4 regions of the Geodermatophilus sp. URMC 62 genome follow, and region 2 is predicted to be linked to each of the others. Evidence: riboswitches for the same ligand, from Rfam matches in the RefSeq annotation. Region 2 holds a riboswitch; each other region holds the start of a gene.
The links. A riboswitch is a leader RNA that binds a small molecule or an ion and turns the genes downstream of it on or off. The one in region 2 is predicted to bind cyclic di-AMP.
Positions count from the first base shown of each region.

Region 1: another riboswitch for cyclic di-AMP. It lies ahead of ACU616_RS06820 (C40 family peptidase); the one in region 2 lies ahead of ACU616_RS18220 (M23 family metallopeptidase).
Region 3: another riboswitch for cyclic di-AMP. It lies ahead of ACU616_RS18825 (LysM peptidoglycan-binding domain-containing protein); the one in region 2 lies ahead of ACU616_RS18220 (M23 family metallopeptidase).
Region 4: another riboswitch for cyclic di-AMP. It lies ahead of ACU616_RS08905 (aggregation-promoting factor C-terminal-like domain-containing protein); the one in region 2 lies ahead of ACU616_RS18220 (M23 family metallopeptidase).

Region 1 covers NZ_JBRFHY010000001.1:1,420,259-1,423,762, reverse strand. The annotation lists gene ACU616_RS06835 (transglycosylase domain-containing protein) at 1-97, shown strand, start outside; partial or broken gene ACU616_RS06830 (YhjD/YihY/BrkB family envelope integrity protein) at 139-957, opposite strand; gene ACU616_RS06825 (hypothetical protein) at 1,008-1,232, opposite strand; cyclic di-AMP (ydaO/yuaA leader) riboswitch at 1,421-1,554, shown strand; gene ACU616_RS06820 (C40 family peptidase) at 1,571-2,725, shown strand; gene ACU616_RS06815 (DUF2568 domain-containing protein) at 2,851-3,228, shown strand; gene ACU616_RS06810 (hypothetical protein) at 3,295-3,504, opposite strand, start outside.
Region 2 covers NZ_JBRFHY010000001.1:3,744,390-3,747,893, forward strand. The annotation lists gene ACU616_RS18215 (CapA family protein) at 1-797, shown strand, start outside; gene ACU616_RS18220 (M23 family metallopeptidase) at 948-1,589, opposite strand; cyclic di-AMP (ydaO/yuaA leader) riboswitch at 1,858-2,018, opposite strand; gene ACU616_RS18225 (hypothetical protein) at 2,891-3,504, shown strand, end outside.
Region 3 covers NZ_JBRFHY010000001.1:3,872,102-3,875,605, forward strand. The annotation lists gene treZ (malto-oligosyltrehalose trehalohydrolase) at 1-682, opposite strand, end outside; gene ACU616_RS18825 (LysM peptidoglycan-binding domain-containing protein) at 795-1,397, opposite strand; cyclic di-AMP (ydaO/yuaA leader) riboswitch at 1,403-1,568, opposite strand; gene treY (malto-oligosyltrehalose synthase) at 1,835-3,504, opposite strand, start outside.
Region 4 covers NZ_JBRFHY010000001.1:1,855,809-1,859,312, reverse strand. The annotation lists gene ACU616_RS08915 (TcmI family type II polyketide cyclase) at 1-573, shown strand, start outside; gene ACU616_RS08910 (VOC family protein) at 605-1,030, shown strand; cyclic di-AMP (ydaO/yuaA leader) riboswitch at 1,263-1,420, shown strand; gene ACU616_RS08905 (aggregation-promoting factor C-terminal-like domain-containing protein) at 1,669-2,277, shown strand; gene ACU616_RS08900 (EAL domain-containing protein) at 2,464-3,504, shown strand, end outside.

The sequences.
Region 1 (3,504 bases), 2.3 Mb from region 2:
GGCGCCCGAGCCGCCGGTGGCACCGGCGCTGCCGGGGCCGGAGCTGCCCGTGCCCGGGCTGCCGCCGGGGTTCGCGCCGGGCTTCCCGTCGGGGTAGTCCTCCTGCTGCCGCCGGCCCAGGAGCTCGTCGAGGGACTGGGTGAGCAGCCACCCGGCCAGCAGCACCAGGTGCAGCAGGAACATCCAGAGGCCGACGGCCACCACCGCGCCCACGGCGACGAGGCCGCCGAAGGGCGCCCCGAGGTCCAGGGGCAGCGACAGGAACACCACGAACCCCTGCAGGAACCCCGACAGGCACGCCGCGGTGAACAGGGCGCCGCACGCCACCGCGCGCCGGCGGTGCCGGCCGGCGGCGACCACGCCGAAGCCCCAGGCGAGGGGCACGGTGAGGACGAACAGCACCGAGTAGTAGCCGACGAAGAAACGGCCGACCGCCGGGCCCACGCCGTCCTGCTGGGCCAGGTCGGCCATGAAGCGGGCGGCCAGCAGCAGCGGGTACAGCAGCACGGGCGTCACGACGACCAGCGGCAGCGTGAGCAGCCGTCCGCGCCAGCCGGTGAGGGTGTCGGTGTCCCGCTGCCGGCTGAAGCGCAGCAGGGCGCGGCGCAGGCCCTCGCCGTAGAAGGAGAGGGGCACCAGCGCCAGGACGAAGCCGAGCAGGTCCAGCCGGACCCCGGCGGAGGCCAGCCGCTCGACCGCGCCGGGCGCGCCCAGCTCGGCCGGCAGCAGCTCGGTCAGCCGGCCGACGAGCGCGCGCACCTCGGCGGGCGAGGTGGCCAGCGCGGTGAGCCGCACGGCCACCAGCAGCAGCGGCACGACCGCGATGCCCGCGTAGAAGGTCAGCCCGGCGGCGATGAGGGCGAGATCGCGGCCGCGCAGCAGGCGCCGGGCGCCGGCCAGGAGCGCGCGCGTCGCGGCGCCCGGCCCGGCCGCCGTCCACCTCCGTCCCCGGCTCACCGGCTCACGACCCGGGCGGTCGCGCGCCCGCCGACGGTCCGGGGCAGCGCTCAGCCGCCGGGGTTGGCGTCGTCGGTGGTCGGCGCGTCGTTGCCCGGGTTCTCGCCGGTCTCCTGGCAGCTGGCGTCGTTGGGGTTGCTCGCGTCCTCCCCGCTGGAGTCGCAGTTGGTGGGCCCCCGGGAGAAGTCGGTGTTGTCGCCGCAGGCGACCAGCGAGCCGAGGAGGGCGAGCACGACGAGCGGCCGGGCGAGGCGCGAGCGCGTGGAGGAGGACATGCCCGACTCGTGCTCGTCCCGGCACCCTCCCAAACGGGTGTGCCGGAACCGGGCGGCGACCCACCGGTCGGGTGTGAGCGGGACGACGGGAAAGTACTCATTGTCACGAGCCGGTTACACCCTTACGCTGTGTACGTCCAACGGGGCGTTCCGTCACCTACCTGGGTGACACCCCGTGGACGCCGTCGAGCCGGTCCTCCCCGAGGGGGACCGGGCCGGGGACCCAACGCAGTCCCGGGGTGAAGCGTGCGCGGTCCGCGCGCGCCGGGCGACTCCACGCCCGAACCCGTCAGCTAACCCGGTAGGCGGCCTGGGAGGAGAAGGAGAGACGCCGACCCGTGGCGCCCCTGAGCACGTCCGTCCCCGGCCTGCCCGTGACCACCCGGTCGCGCCGCCGCGCCGTCCTCGCCCTCGTCGGCGCCGTGGGCATCGGCCTCGGTCTGGGGAGCGTCCCCGCGCCGGCCGCCGCCGAGGAGCCCACCACGGCGGCCGAGGCCGCCGAGCTCGTCGCCGCCCGCGGGCACGACCTCGAGGTCGTCACGGAGCGGTTCAACGAGGCGCGCGAGGGGCTGGCCGCCCAGCAGGCCGCCGCCGAGGCCGCGGCCGCGACGCTGGCCCAGGCCCAGGCGTCGGTGGACACCGCCCGCGAGCAGGTGGTCGGGATCGCCCGGTCGGCCTACACCGGCGACGCGATGGGCCCGCTGCAGGCCCTCATGACCAGCCAGGACGCCGACGAGTTCGTCGACCGGGTGACCCTGCTCCAGGGCGTCGCCGGGTACCAGAACGGCCTGCTCGGCGAGGCCGTCACGGCCACCGAGACCGCGACCGCGGCGCAGACGGCGGCCGCCGAGGCCGCCGCCGAGGCCCAGCGCCGGTACGACGACGTCGCCAGCCAGCAGGCCGGCCTCGAGGCGCAGATCGCCGAGTACCAGGCCGACTTCGCCCGGCTGAGCGCCGAGGAGAAGCGCGCCGCCCTCGAGGCCGCCGCCGCCGCGCACGCCGCCGAGGAGGCCCAGCGGGCCAGCCGCGACGAGGAGCGCGCCGCCGCGACCTCCGGGAGCGCGCCCGCGTCGTCCTCGGGCTCCTCGTCCTCGTCGTCGTCCCCGACCTCGAGCGCCCCGGCCGCCGTGCCGTCCGGTGGGGGCAGCGGCGCGGCCGCGACGGTGGTGGCCATGGCCCAGCGCGGCAAGCCCTACGTGTGGGCGGCGGCCGGCCCGGGCTCCTTCGACTGCTCCGGCCTGACCCAGTACGCCTTCCGCGCCGCGGGCATCAGCCTCCCGCACTCCAGCGGCATGCAGTCGCGCATGGGCACCGCGGTCTCCCGGGCCGACCTGCAGCCCGGTGACCTGGTCTTCTTCTACAGCCCGGTCAGCCACGTCGGCATCTACGTCGGCAACGGCCAGATGGTGCACGCCCCCACCTCCGGCGACGTCGTCAAGGTGGCCAGCATCGACGCGATGGGCGGCTACGCCGGCGCCCGCCGCCTCACCTGACGCAGCGACCGCTGGCGGAGCCCCGGCCCCTCGCGGGAGCCGGGGCTCCGCTGCGTCTGGACCCCGGCCGGCTGGTGTGGAACGCTGCTCGCGAACGAGAGCACTGCTCACGTCAGAAGGCCGGGATGCGACGCACAGGGGCGTGGACGGGAGCGGTCGCCGCCCTCCTCTCGGAGATGGCGGCGCTGGGCGTCCTGGCCTGGTGGGGGGCCACCGTGCCGGAGGCGGCCGCCCTCCGGGTGCTCCTCGGAGCGGGTCTGCCGGCAGCTGCGGCGGTGCTGTGGGGTCTGTTCGCCGCGCCCCGTGCCGTCGTCCGGGCGCGGGCGCTGCTCGTCGTCACGAAGCTCGCCGTGCTCGGGGGCGCGGTCGCCGCCCTGGCCGACCTCGCCGGGCTCGTGCCGGCCGCCGTCCTGGCGGTGGTCTCGGCCGCCGGTGCGCTGCTGTCCGACCCGGCGGCCCTGCAGCCGCCGGTCAGGGACGCGGCGGCTGCCCGGGCGCGCTGACCCGCTGCAGCAGGCCCCGGACGAAGGCCGCCGTGGCGCCCGAGGTCAGGCGGACCTCCCAGCGGGTCACGACGCCGGGGTCGACGTCCACGGCGCCGGCAGCCCGCTGACGTCGCCGACGACGTGCTCCCACAGCCGCCCCGCGGTCGCCGGCGGCGCCCCCGTCCGGAGGCTCGCGCCGAGCGTGCGAGGCGGGGGAGGGACGGAGTCCTTCCAGCAGCGGGTGTGGGCGGCGTGGGCCTCGGCGCGGGTGGCGCCGAGGCGGGGGAGCGCCCC
Region 2 (3,504 bases):
GCTATCCCACCTTCGATGTGCAACCGCAGATCACCGACGCCCTGGCCGGTGCTGGCTATGACACCTGCTCCACGGCGTCGAACCATTCGATGGACGCCGGCTTTCCTGGGCTGGTGCGCACCCTCGACGTCCTCGACGCCACCGGCATCGGCCACACCGGCACGTTCCGCACCGAACAGGACAGCCAGACGCCGCATCTCATCGACATCGGCGGGGTGAAGGTCGCCCACATCGCCTGGACCTACGGGCTCAATGGCATCCCGGAGCCCGCCGGGCAGCCGTGGGCGGTCAACGACTTCGACCCGGCAGTGCCACGGGTCGACGGGATCCTCGCCGATGCCGCTCGCGCCCGCGCCGCTGGCGCCGACGTGGTCATCGCCAGCGTGCATTGCTGCACCGAATACACCACCGACCCCACCACAGCCCAGGTCGCGATCGCCCAGGCGCTGCTGGCCTCACCCGATGTCGATCTGGTGCTAGGCCACCACGCCCACGTAGTGCAGCCCTTTGAGCAGGTCAACGGCAAGTGGGTGGCCTACGGGCTGGGCAACCACATCGCCGAACAAGACCTCCTGGTCACCTATGACTCGGTGATCGCCCGCTTCACCTTCACCCGTGGCCCGGACGGCCACTACGCCGTCGGGACCGCTGAGGCGATCCCTACCCACATCCAACCTCAGGGCGACGGCCTGACCGTGGTACCCACCGGACCGGGCGACCCCTCCTACGAGCGGGGCAGTGAGGTCCTCACCCGCCGCGGCGGCGCCGACGCCGGCCTGATTATCACCAACCGGTGAGCAGGGGGCCGGTCAGACACCCGCGCGGCGGTCCCCGCGCGCGGAACATCAGGCGATGAGCAGGTGGCAGGCACGGGCCGTGTCGCAGGTCGGCTCCGCCGCCGGCGAGATGACCCGTGCCCACCCTTCCATCCTTAGTTCAGCGGCGGCTCACATGCTTACGCCGCGCGCACGCAGCCAGGCGGCCGGGTCGATGGCGCCGGGGTCGTGGATCTCAAAGTGCAGGTGCGGGCCACTGGAGTCACCGCGGTTGCCGACCGTGGCGATCTGCTGGCCGGCGGCGACGTGCTCACCGACGTTGACCAGCCAGGTGTCGATGTGCCCGTACCAGGCGACCGAGCCGTCATCGTTGTTGACGTAGACCACCTGGCCGAAGCCCTTGGGGTCGCGGGGACCGGCAGCGGTGACCGTACCCGCCGCGGCGGAGTACACCGGGGTGCCGATCGGGGCGGCGAGGTCGATGCCGTTGTGGGCACCGGAGCTGAAGCCCTGGGTCAGGCCACACGCCGGGCAGGGATGGGCGTAGTGCCCGGCGGGAACGCTGGCCGGTGCCGGTGCCGGGGCCGGAGCCGGTGCCGGAGCGGGTGCCGGGGCCTCGGTGCCCGACCAGCCGCCGCGGCCCCAAGGCTCATCGGCCTGGGCGACCGACTGTCCCGCGAGGGCGAACGCGACGGCGAAGGCGCCGACCGCCGCCGTGCGGCGGAATGCTGATCCCTGCGGACGGAGGCCCGGGACCGTCGCGGTTCCGTCGTGCTGGTCGGAGCCGGTGGAGTGCTGAGGAATCCAGAGCATGACGAAGGGAACTCCTGACGATGATGGGTTCGCTGGGCGCCGCCGTCTGCTCAGCGGTCATCCGTGGGCTGTGGCGCGAGGCCTGGTACGGGCAGCCGGAGCCGATTCGGGCACGGGGCCCGCCGTAGGGGCGCGCCAACGGCCAGTCGAATCCGGATGCGGACGCGCGGCGACTGCGCCGACCCGAGCACGCGGGTGGAAGGCGCGGCACGTCCGAGGTGTGAAGTGGCGCGGGGCGGGCCCGAGGGGCGCACCCGGCGGCGGCTCTCCGTTCTCCCTGGGCCGCCTACCGGGTCAGCTGACGGGTTCGGGCGGGGATGCGCCCTACCCGCCCCCGAGTGGGGCTCGGGGAGCGGGACTCACCCCAGAGGTGCGGTGGGTCCCCGGCTCGCACCCGCGTGTGCGGGTGCGACTCGGCGGCATCCGGCGCGGTTCCCCCGGGTGGAGGAGGTGACGGCCGGCCGGACGCAGACACCGTAAGGGCGTTACGGATTCGTGACAATCATCCGGGGGCCAGTTCAGCAGGAATCTGTGGCTTCGCCTCGGGTGGCGGGTGAGCCCCGGCGGGTTTCCGGGAGCCGCCCGCTCCCCGGCACTGTGGCTCTTCAGGCATCGGAGCCTTTTCATGCATTAGGCGAGGTCACCGACCTGATCGGCGCAAGTCGGCAGCTGCCCACTGCCCACGGCCGCGGTGGAGGCAACGACCAGGACGGGGACGAGCGCCCCAGCGACTGCCGATCTCGTGCATGGTTAGCCGGACGCGTTGCCCGTGACGAACGGGGCAGGGTCGTGGTGTGTGCAGGACGCTGGCTCGTGCCGCCGCGGTCGCTAATCGTCGAGTGACCGGACTGTCCCGCAGGTCCTCGCGGAGCTGGTGGCCCCGAGCTGGGCCGCGCTGGCAGGCGCGCCAGGACGCGCGCCTGGCCGATCGGCCACGCCGGCGGGTGATCGGGGCCAGTGCCCGGCACCGGCTGGTGTTCATCGACCGGTTGGGAGTTCGGCGCGGCGGCACCAGCCCTGGCGCGTGCGCCGATAGGGTTTCCCTAGCTGTTGTGGACGTCGTCGTCGGGCTTGGTCGTCTGCCGGGCGGAGGAGCGCATGCAGCGGAATGGAGATGCCTGGAGCGGCTAAGGCCGCCGGGGTGCTCTTCCTCGAGCGGTCCGTCCTCGTCGGCGGGTTGGTGCCTTGGACGTGGGAGTCGTATGCGCAAGCTGGTCGTCCCGATCCCCGTTGGGCTGTTGCTGTTGGCCACAGGCTGTACCGGCGGTGTCGCCGATTCCGCCGAGCAGCGGGCTGAGTCGGTGACCTCGGCGCCGGACTCCGCCTTGACGCTGGTGGCCGACGCCGATCCGGTGGCCTCGGCGGTCTCGGTCAGCCGGGCGCTGTTCGACCGGTCGACGGTCGCGGTCGTGGCCCGCGACGGCGACGACGCCGCGGCGCTGCTCGGCTCCGCGGCGGCCGTGGGCCTGGGCGTGCCGCTACTGGTGCAGCCGGCCGGCGGCGGCGCCGGTGAGGTGGTCGGCGCCGAACTGGACCGTCTGGGCACCACCGTGGTCCTCGTCGTGGGCGAGACCGGAGCCGCGGCGACGTCGTTTCCGGAGGGCGGCCGGGAGGTCGTTGCCGTTGCCGCCGACAGCGCGGCGGTCGAGGCGGCCACCGGGCTGGACCTGGCCGACGCCGACCCGGTGCCCGCCGACGGCGGCCCGGCGGCGGTCGCGGCGCTGGACCCCCAGCACCCGGCCGCGCTGCGGCCCGTCGACGTCGGCGGGTCGGGCTCGTCGTCCACCGCGCAGAACGGCGCGCAGAACGGCGCGGAGGACGGGGATGCGACCGTGCCGCAGGTGGACCGCGGCGATCCACTGACCGGCACGATGGTGCTGGCCTCGGGCAGCCCGGAGTCGCTGGCCGGTATCGC
Region 3 (3,504 bases), 130 kb from region 2:
AGCGCCGCACCTCGTCGGAGTCCGGGCCGGAGAGGTTGACCGAGCTGCCCCAGGTGTTCGCCCCGCCCTCGCTGAAGACGGGCATGAACAGCGGCAGGTAGTTCCCGGACGGGCCGAGGTGGTTGTAGACGACGTCCTGGACGACGCCGAGGCCACGCTGGTGGCAGGCGTCGACGAAGCGCTGGTAGGCCGCAGGGCCGCCGTAGCTCTCCTGCACCGCGTACCAGAGGACGCCGTCGTAGCCCCAGTTGTGCGTGCCGTCGAAGCCGTTGACCGGCAGCAGCTCGACGAAGTCGATCCCGAGGTCGACGAGGTGGTCGAGCCGGCCGATCGCGGCGTCGAGGGTGCCCTCGGGCGTGAAAGTGCCGACGTGCAGCTCGTAGACGACCCCCCCGGCCAGCGGGCGGCCGGTCCAGGCGCGGTCACCCCACGCGTACGTGGCCGGGTCGTAGCGGCGGGACAGCCCGTGCACGCCCTCGGGCTGGCGGCGCGAGCGCGGGTCGGGACGGGGCGTGTCGTCGTCGCCGAGCAGGTAGCCGTAGTCGGCCTCGGGTGCGGCCTCGACCTCGGCGCGCCACCAGCCGGTGTCGTCCCGGCGCATCTCGTGCACCGTTCCGTCGACCTGCAGCCGGACCCGCTCGGGGACCGGCGCCCAGACGGCGAACTCGACGGGTGCGGACATGCGGGGGCCTCCAGGGGTCGTGCGGGGTGACCGGAGGTTGGTGCCCGCCCACCGGCGGGCCAACCGCTGCGGCGGCAGCCGGGGGAGCGCGTCCCCCGGCTGCCGCGCGGCGTCAGGGGAGCTGCAGGACCTGGCCGACGAAGATCTGGTCGGCGTCGCTGACCGTGCCCTGGTTCAGGTCGAACAGGGCCTCCCAGGTCGTGCCGTGGGCCGCGGCGATCGTCGACAGCGTGTCGCCGGCGGCGACCGTGTAGCTGCCACCCGACGGCCGGTCGGCGCGCGAGGCGGCCACGGGCTCCCGCTCCGCCGGAGCGGGAGCGGCGGCCGGCGCCGGAGCGGGAGCCGCGGCCGGGGCCGCGCCGGCCTCGGGCGCGGACGGGTTCAGGCCCTTGCCACAGGTGGGCCAGGCGCCCGGGCCCTGGGCGTCGAGGGTCTTCTCACCGACGGCGATCTGCTGCGCCTTGGTCGCCAGGTCGGCGCGCGCGGCGTAGGCCGTGCCGCCGAAGGCGGCCCAGGTGCTCTGGCTGAACTGCAGGCCGCCGTAGTAGCCGTTGCCGGTGTTGATGCTCCAGTTGCCGCCGGACTCGCACTGGGCGACGGCGTCCCAGTCGTTGGGGGCGGCGGCCGAGGCGGGACCGGCGGCCACGCCGAGCGCGGCAGCGGCCACGCCGGTCGTGAGGACGGCACGGCGGAGCAGGGAGGTGGACGTGCGCATGGGGGGACTCCGATCCGCCGCCTGCGAGGTGAGCTGTCGGGTTCGGAGCGATCGGTGCCCCGGCCACACGTCGTGCGGCCTCACCCCAAGGCGCTGCCCGGTCCCCGTGACCGTGGTGGCAGGCGCCGGAATGGGTCCCCCACCCCCGTCCTGGATGTGCAGTGGAACGGAGGCCGGCGGACGGGGTTCGGCGGACCGGCTCCGGCACGCGGCTCTCTGTCGGCCGGGTGCGTGGGCAAAGGTAACGGCCACATCACGGCGCGGCACGTCGCGCCCCACGGGTCCCAGGCGTGTCACGCCCGCCGGCCGGGCCGGCGCCGGACGTCCGCGCAGCTCACGCCCCCGTCGACGACGGGGACGTGAGCTGTGTCGCACTTGGCCTCACTGCAAGGGCCCGCCGCGAGCGTGCGAGCAGTGGGGGGCAGTGAGGTCCTTCGTCAGTCGCGGACCAGCAGGGCCACCGGCAGCCGGGCGAGCAGCTCGCCGACCGGGACGCCGTCGGCGTCGGAGACCACCCGCGTGCCGGTGAGGACGTCGCGCCAGGCGCCGGTCGGGAGGGCCAGCGCCGTGCCGCCCCAGCCGGTGGCCGCCAGGCCCACGGGCAGCCGGGTCGCCGCGGTCACCGCGCCGTCGCCCCCGTCGGCGCCCCGGTCGAAGGCGACCACGTGGCCGGCGGCCGACCCGGTGACCTCCACCGGGCGGTAGCCGGCGAACAGCTCCGGGGAGTCGCGGCGCAGCCGCAGCACCCGGGAGACGACGAGCAGCTTGGCCGCGCCGGTGTCGTCCACCTCGGGGACCCAGCCCTCGTCGAGCCGGGCCAGCAGCTGCCGGCGCAGGTCGTAGTCGACCGGACGGCGGTTGTCCGGGTCGACCAGCGAGCGGTCCTCGAGCTCGGTGCCCTGGTAGACGTCGGGGACGCCGGGCATCGTCAGCTGCAGCAGCTTCTGCGCCAGCGCGTTGGACCGCCCGGCCGCGCCGACGCGGTCGACGAACGCCTCGATCTCGCCGGTGGTCGCCGGGTCGTCGTAGGCGGCGTCCACCAGGGCGTGCAGCTGTGCCTCGAACGCCTCGTCGACGTCGGTCCACGTCGTCGACAGGCCGGCCTCGCGGGCGGCCTTCTCGGCGTAGGCGTGCGCCCGCTCGCGCGACAGCGGCCACGCGCCCACCAGGTTCTGCCAGACCAGGTGCGCCAGCGGCCGGTCGGGCAGCGGGTGCCGCGACAGCCAGCCGCGCACGAGGTCGGCCCACTCGGTGGGCACCTCGGCGAGGACGGCGAGCCGGGCGCGGGTGTCCTCGCTGCGCTTGGTGTCGTGGGTGGTCAGCGTGGTCATCGACTCCGGCCGGCGTTCGGCCCGCCGGGCCTGCGCCGCGTGGAACTCCTCGACCGTGGAGCCGAACCGCGCCGGGTCCCCGCCGACCTCGTTGAGCACCACGAACCGCGCCCAGCGGTAGTAGGCGCTGTCCTCGACGCCCTTGGCCATCACCGGGCCGCTGGTCTGCTCGAAGCGGGTGGCCGCCTCGGTGCCGGCCTGGGACAGCACCGGGTAGAGGGCGTCCACGGCGGCGACCAGGTCGGGCCGGCGGTCGCGGACGGCGGCCACCGCCGCGTCGAGGTGCTCGCGGCCGTCGGGCAGGTAGGAGCGGTAGACGCCGAAGCCGGCCAGCAGCTCGGCCAGCGCCTCGGTCTGCCGCTCCCGGTCGACGCCGGGCAGCTCGCCGATCACCCGCACCAGCCGGGCCACCTCCGAGCCGAGGATCCCGTCGGTCACCTCGCGCTTGCAGTCGTGCACCAGCTGCGCGTAGTCGACCTCGCGGCCCGACAGCTCGGTGTCCAGCGCGGTCAGCGCCGCCTCGCCGGCCGGGTCGACCAGCACGTCGTCGACCTCGGCGAGCGCGTCGTAGCCGGTGGTGCCCGCCGTCGCCCAGCTCTCCGGCAGGTCCTCACCGGGCTCGAGGATCTTCTCGACCACGGTCCACCGGCCGCCGGAGCCCTCGGCCAGCCGGTCGAGGTAGCCCTTGGGGTCGGCGAGGCCGTCGGGGTGGTCGATCCGCAGCCCGTCGACGGCGCCCTCGGCGACCATCCGCAGCACCAGCTCGTGGGTGGCGT
Region 4 (3,504 bases), 1.9 Mb from region 2:
GTCGGGCGCGTCCTGCTCTCCTACGAGGGCCTGTACCTGCACGTCATCGAGCGCAAGGAGGACCCGGAGGTCTCCGGGCAGCGCCGCGGCCTGCCGGCGTTCCAGGCGATCGCCGAGGCCATCGCCCCCTACGTGACGCCCTACCCGAGCTACTGGCAGAACCCGTCGCACTCCGTGGCCAAGCAGTTCTACTCGTGGGTGCCCGAGGGTGAGGTCTCCCCCGACCGGGAGATGACCGTCATCGTGCAGCGGATGAAGCCGGGCACCGAGGAGGCCATCGCGCGGGTGTTCGCCGAGTCCGACGCCGGCGGGCTGCCGACGGAGACCGGCGTCACCGGCCGCTGGCTGTACTCGATGGAGGACGTCTTCGTGCACCTCCTGGAGCAGGACCGCGTCAAGGCCGCGGCCGTGCGGGAGAACCACGAGTCGATGCGACCGGCCTTCGCCAAGGTGATGGCCGACCTCGCCCCCTACGTCAGCCCGTACAACCCGGAGACGTGGCAGACCCCACGCGACTCGGTTGCCCGGGTGTTCCACCGCTGGACGGCCCCGGACTGGACACCCGGGGACTGACGATGCCGACCGACCGAAAAGAGGTCTCACCATGAGCTTGCGCGGGATCGCGTCGCTCACCTACTGGGCCGACGACGTGGTCGCGGCCACGGCCTGGTACACGGAGTTCCTGGGCTCGGGGCCCACCTTCACCCGGCCCGGACCCGACGGGCGGCTGAGCTATGCCGCGTTCGACCTCGACGAGAGGACCCGCCTGGCGATCGCCGCCCGCACCGCCGCCCCGTTCAGCGCGGCGTTCGAGCCGGGCGGCGTGATCGGGAACTGGTGGGTGGACGACCTCGACGCCGTCCTCGAGCGGCTCGCCTCGATGGGCGCCAAGGAGTACATCCCCCTCACGCCGCACGGGCCGGTGGTCAGTGCGGCCGTCGTCGACCCCTTCGGCAACGTGGTCGGCCTCGTCTCCGACCAGCACCCCGCCGCCGACTTCCGGCGTGGGGCGCCGCCCTGGAACGCCTGACACCGCACGCTGCCGGCACCGTGACCGCCGGGACCGCTGGGTCCCGGCGGTCGCCGTGCGTCCGGCCCCCGGTGGTCGCGCGGCGTGACGTCCCGAGCGCGATCCCGGGCGTGGCGTCGGCCTGTCGCGCCGCGGGCCGACCCGTTTCAGGTCACGAGATTGTCACGGACCGGTCCCGTCCTTAGCGTTTCGGCGTCCGGCCGGGCGTCTCGCCCCCGTCCCGGGGGCTCCCTGCCGGATGCCGCCGAGTCGCGTCCACACCGTGGGCGCGAGCCGGGGACCCACCAGTACCACCGGGGTGAGTCCCGCTCCCGGCCGTCGCCGGGAGCGGGTAGGGCACTCCCAGCCCGAACCCGTCAGCTCACCTGGTAGGCGGCCCGGGGAGAACGGAGATCACTCGCGCCTGGGGCACCGCCCCTGCGCGTCCAGGTCCGGGACCATCGCGCTCCCGCCTGTCCACCTGCACGCACCAGCCGTCGTACGGCGCCGTCCGCCGGGCCCCGCGTCCGGCCGCTGCCGCACGCCCGGCTGTCGAGCCCTGCCCGCCCGGGCACCGCGCGCACGGCGTGGTGCCCGCAGCCCATCCCGACCGCCGCGGCACCGATCGACGGTGACCGCGTCTCCAGGAGGACGTCTCCATGCACGCACGCACCGCTGTCGAGCACACCTGTGCCCAGAACGCCCCCGCCGCCGCGCCGCCGCGCCGCCGCGCCCTGCTCCTGCTGACCGCCACGGGGGTCATGACCCTCGGCCTCGCCTTCGGCGGGCAGGCGGTCGCGCAGGCCGACGAGTGGAACCCGGGCGACCGCGGCTCCACGGGGCAGTGGGGCGGCAACCGGGACGGCGCACCCGCGGCTGCTCCCGCGCCGGCCCCCGCACCGGCGCCGGCCCCCGCGCCTGCTCCCGCCCCCGCGCCCGCCCCGGCGCCGGCCCCCGCGCCGGCACCGGCCGCCACCGGCGAGCAGGCGTACAAGGACTACGCCGCGGGCCAGGTCGGGAACAGCACCCAGTTCGGCTGCCTCGACAAGCTCTGGGAGGCCGAGAGCGGGTGGAACCCCAACGCGCAGAACCCCACCAGCACCGCCTACGGCATCGCGCAGTTCCTGGACTCCACGTGGGCCAGCACCGGCATCGCCAAGACGTCGGACCCCTACCGGCAGATCGACGCCGGCCTGATCTACATCGAGAACCGGTACGGCAGCTCCTGCGCCGCCTGGGACTTCCACCAGGCGAACAACTGGTACTGATCCCCTGACCGCCGTGGGCCCCTCTCAGCAGCGGGAGCGGGCCCCCGGCGCAGGCGTCTCCCCCGTCCCTCCCGGGAGGCGCCCGCCGGACCGTCTCACCGGTCCGGGTGAGGTCGGCTCCCGGCCGTTCCAGGTGTCCGCCCCCTGCGTCGATGCAGAGGAGGACCCTCCGGACGGGAGCACACGATGGCCAGGAAGCGCACCGACGCCGAGCAGCGGATCGCCGACCTGCTGCGCACGGCGAGGACGTCGCTGCACATGCCCGTGGCGTTCCTGACGCGCATGGACGGGACCACCCAGCACCTGGAGGTGGTCGACACCCGCGTGCCGGTCCTCGTCCAGGAGGGCGCGAAGGTCGTCCAGGAGACGTCGTTCTGCCAGAAGATCCTCGACGGGGACCTGCCCCCCGTCATCGACGACGTGAAGCGGTACCCGCTGGCGATGTCGCTGCCCTCGGCGCGCATCCCGCGGATCCGCAGCTACGTCTCGACGCCGGTCCGGCTGTCCGACGGCAGCCTCTACGGCACGTTCTGCGCCTTCGGGTTCACCTCCGACAAGGAGCTCACCCGACGCGACGAGGCCCTCATGAAGGTCCTCGCGTCGGCCGCCTCGGTGATCATCGAGCCCGAGCTCCGCGCGCAGCAGCGCCGCGACGACATCGACGGCCGGCTCGACCCGCTGGTCACCTCCGGTGGGCCGACCGTCGTCCTGCAGCCGATCGTCGACCTGGCCACCGGGGACCGCGTGGGCGCCGAGGCGCTCAGCCGCTTCCCCGCCGACTGGGGCAAGGGCCCCGACGTCGTCTTCGAGGAGGCGCACAGCATCGGCCGCGGCCACGAGGTCGAGCTGCTGGCCCTGCGGCGCGCCGCCGAGCACCTCGACCGCGTGGACGGCTACGTGGCGATGAACGTCTCGCCGCAGACCCTGCTGACGCCGGAGTTCTCCGCGCTGCTGCACACCCTGCCGCTGCACCGGGTCCTGCTCGAGCTGTCCGAGCACGACCCGGTCGCGGACTACGACGCCCTCGGCAGCGCGCTGCTGCCCTTCCGCGCCGGGGGCATGCGGCTGGCCATCGACGACGTCGGCGCCGGGTTCTCCTCGCTGCGGCACATCGTGGTCACCGCCCCCGACGTCATCAAGATGGACCGCAGCATCGTCAGCGGCCTGACCACCGACCCCGTGCTGACCAAGCTGGTCGAGTCGCTGGTCACCTTCGGCCACGGCTGC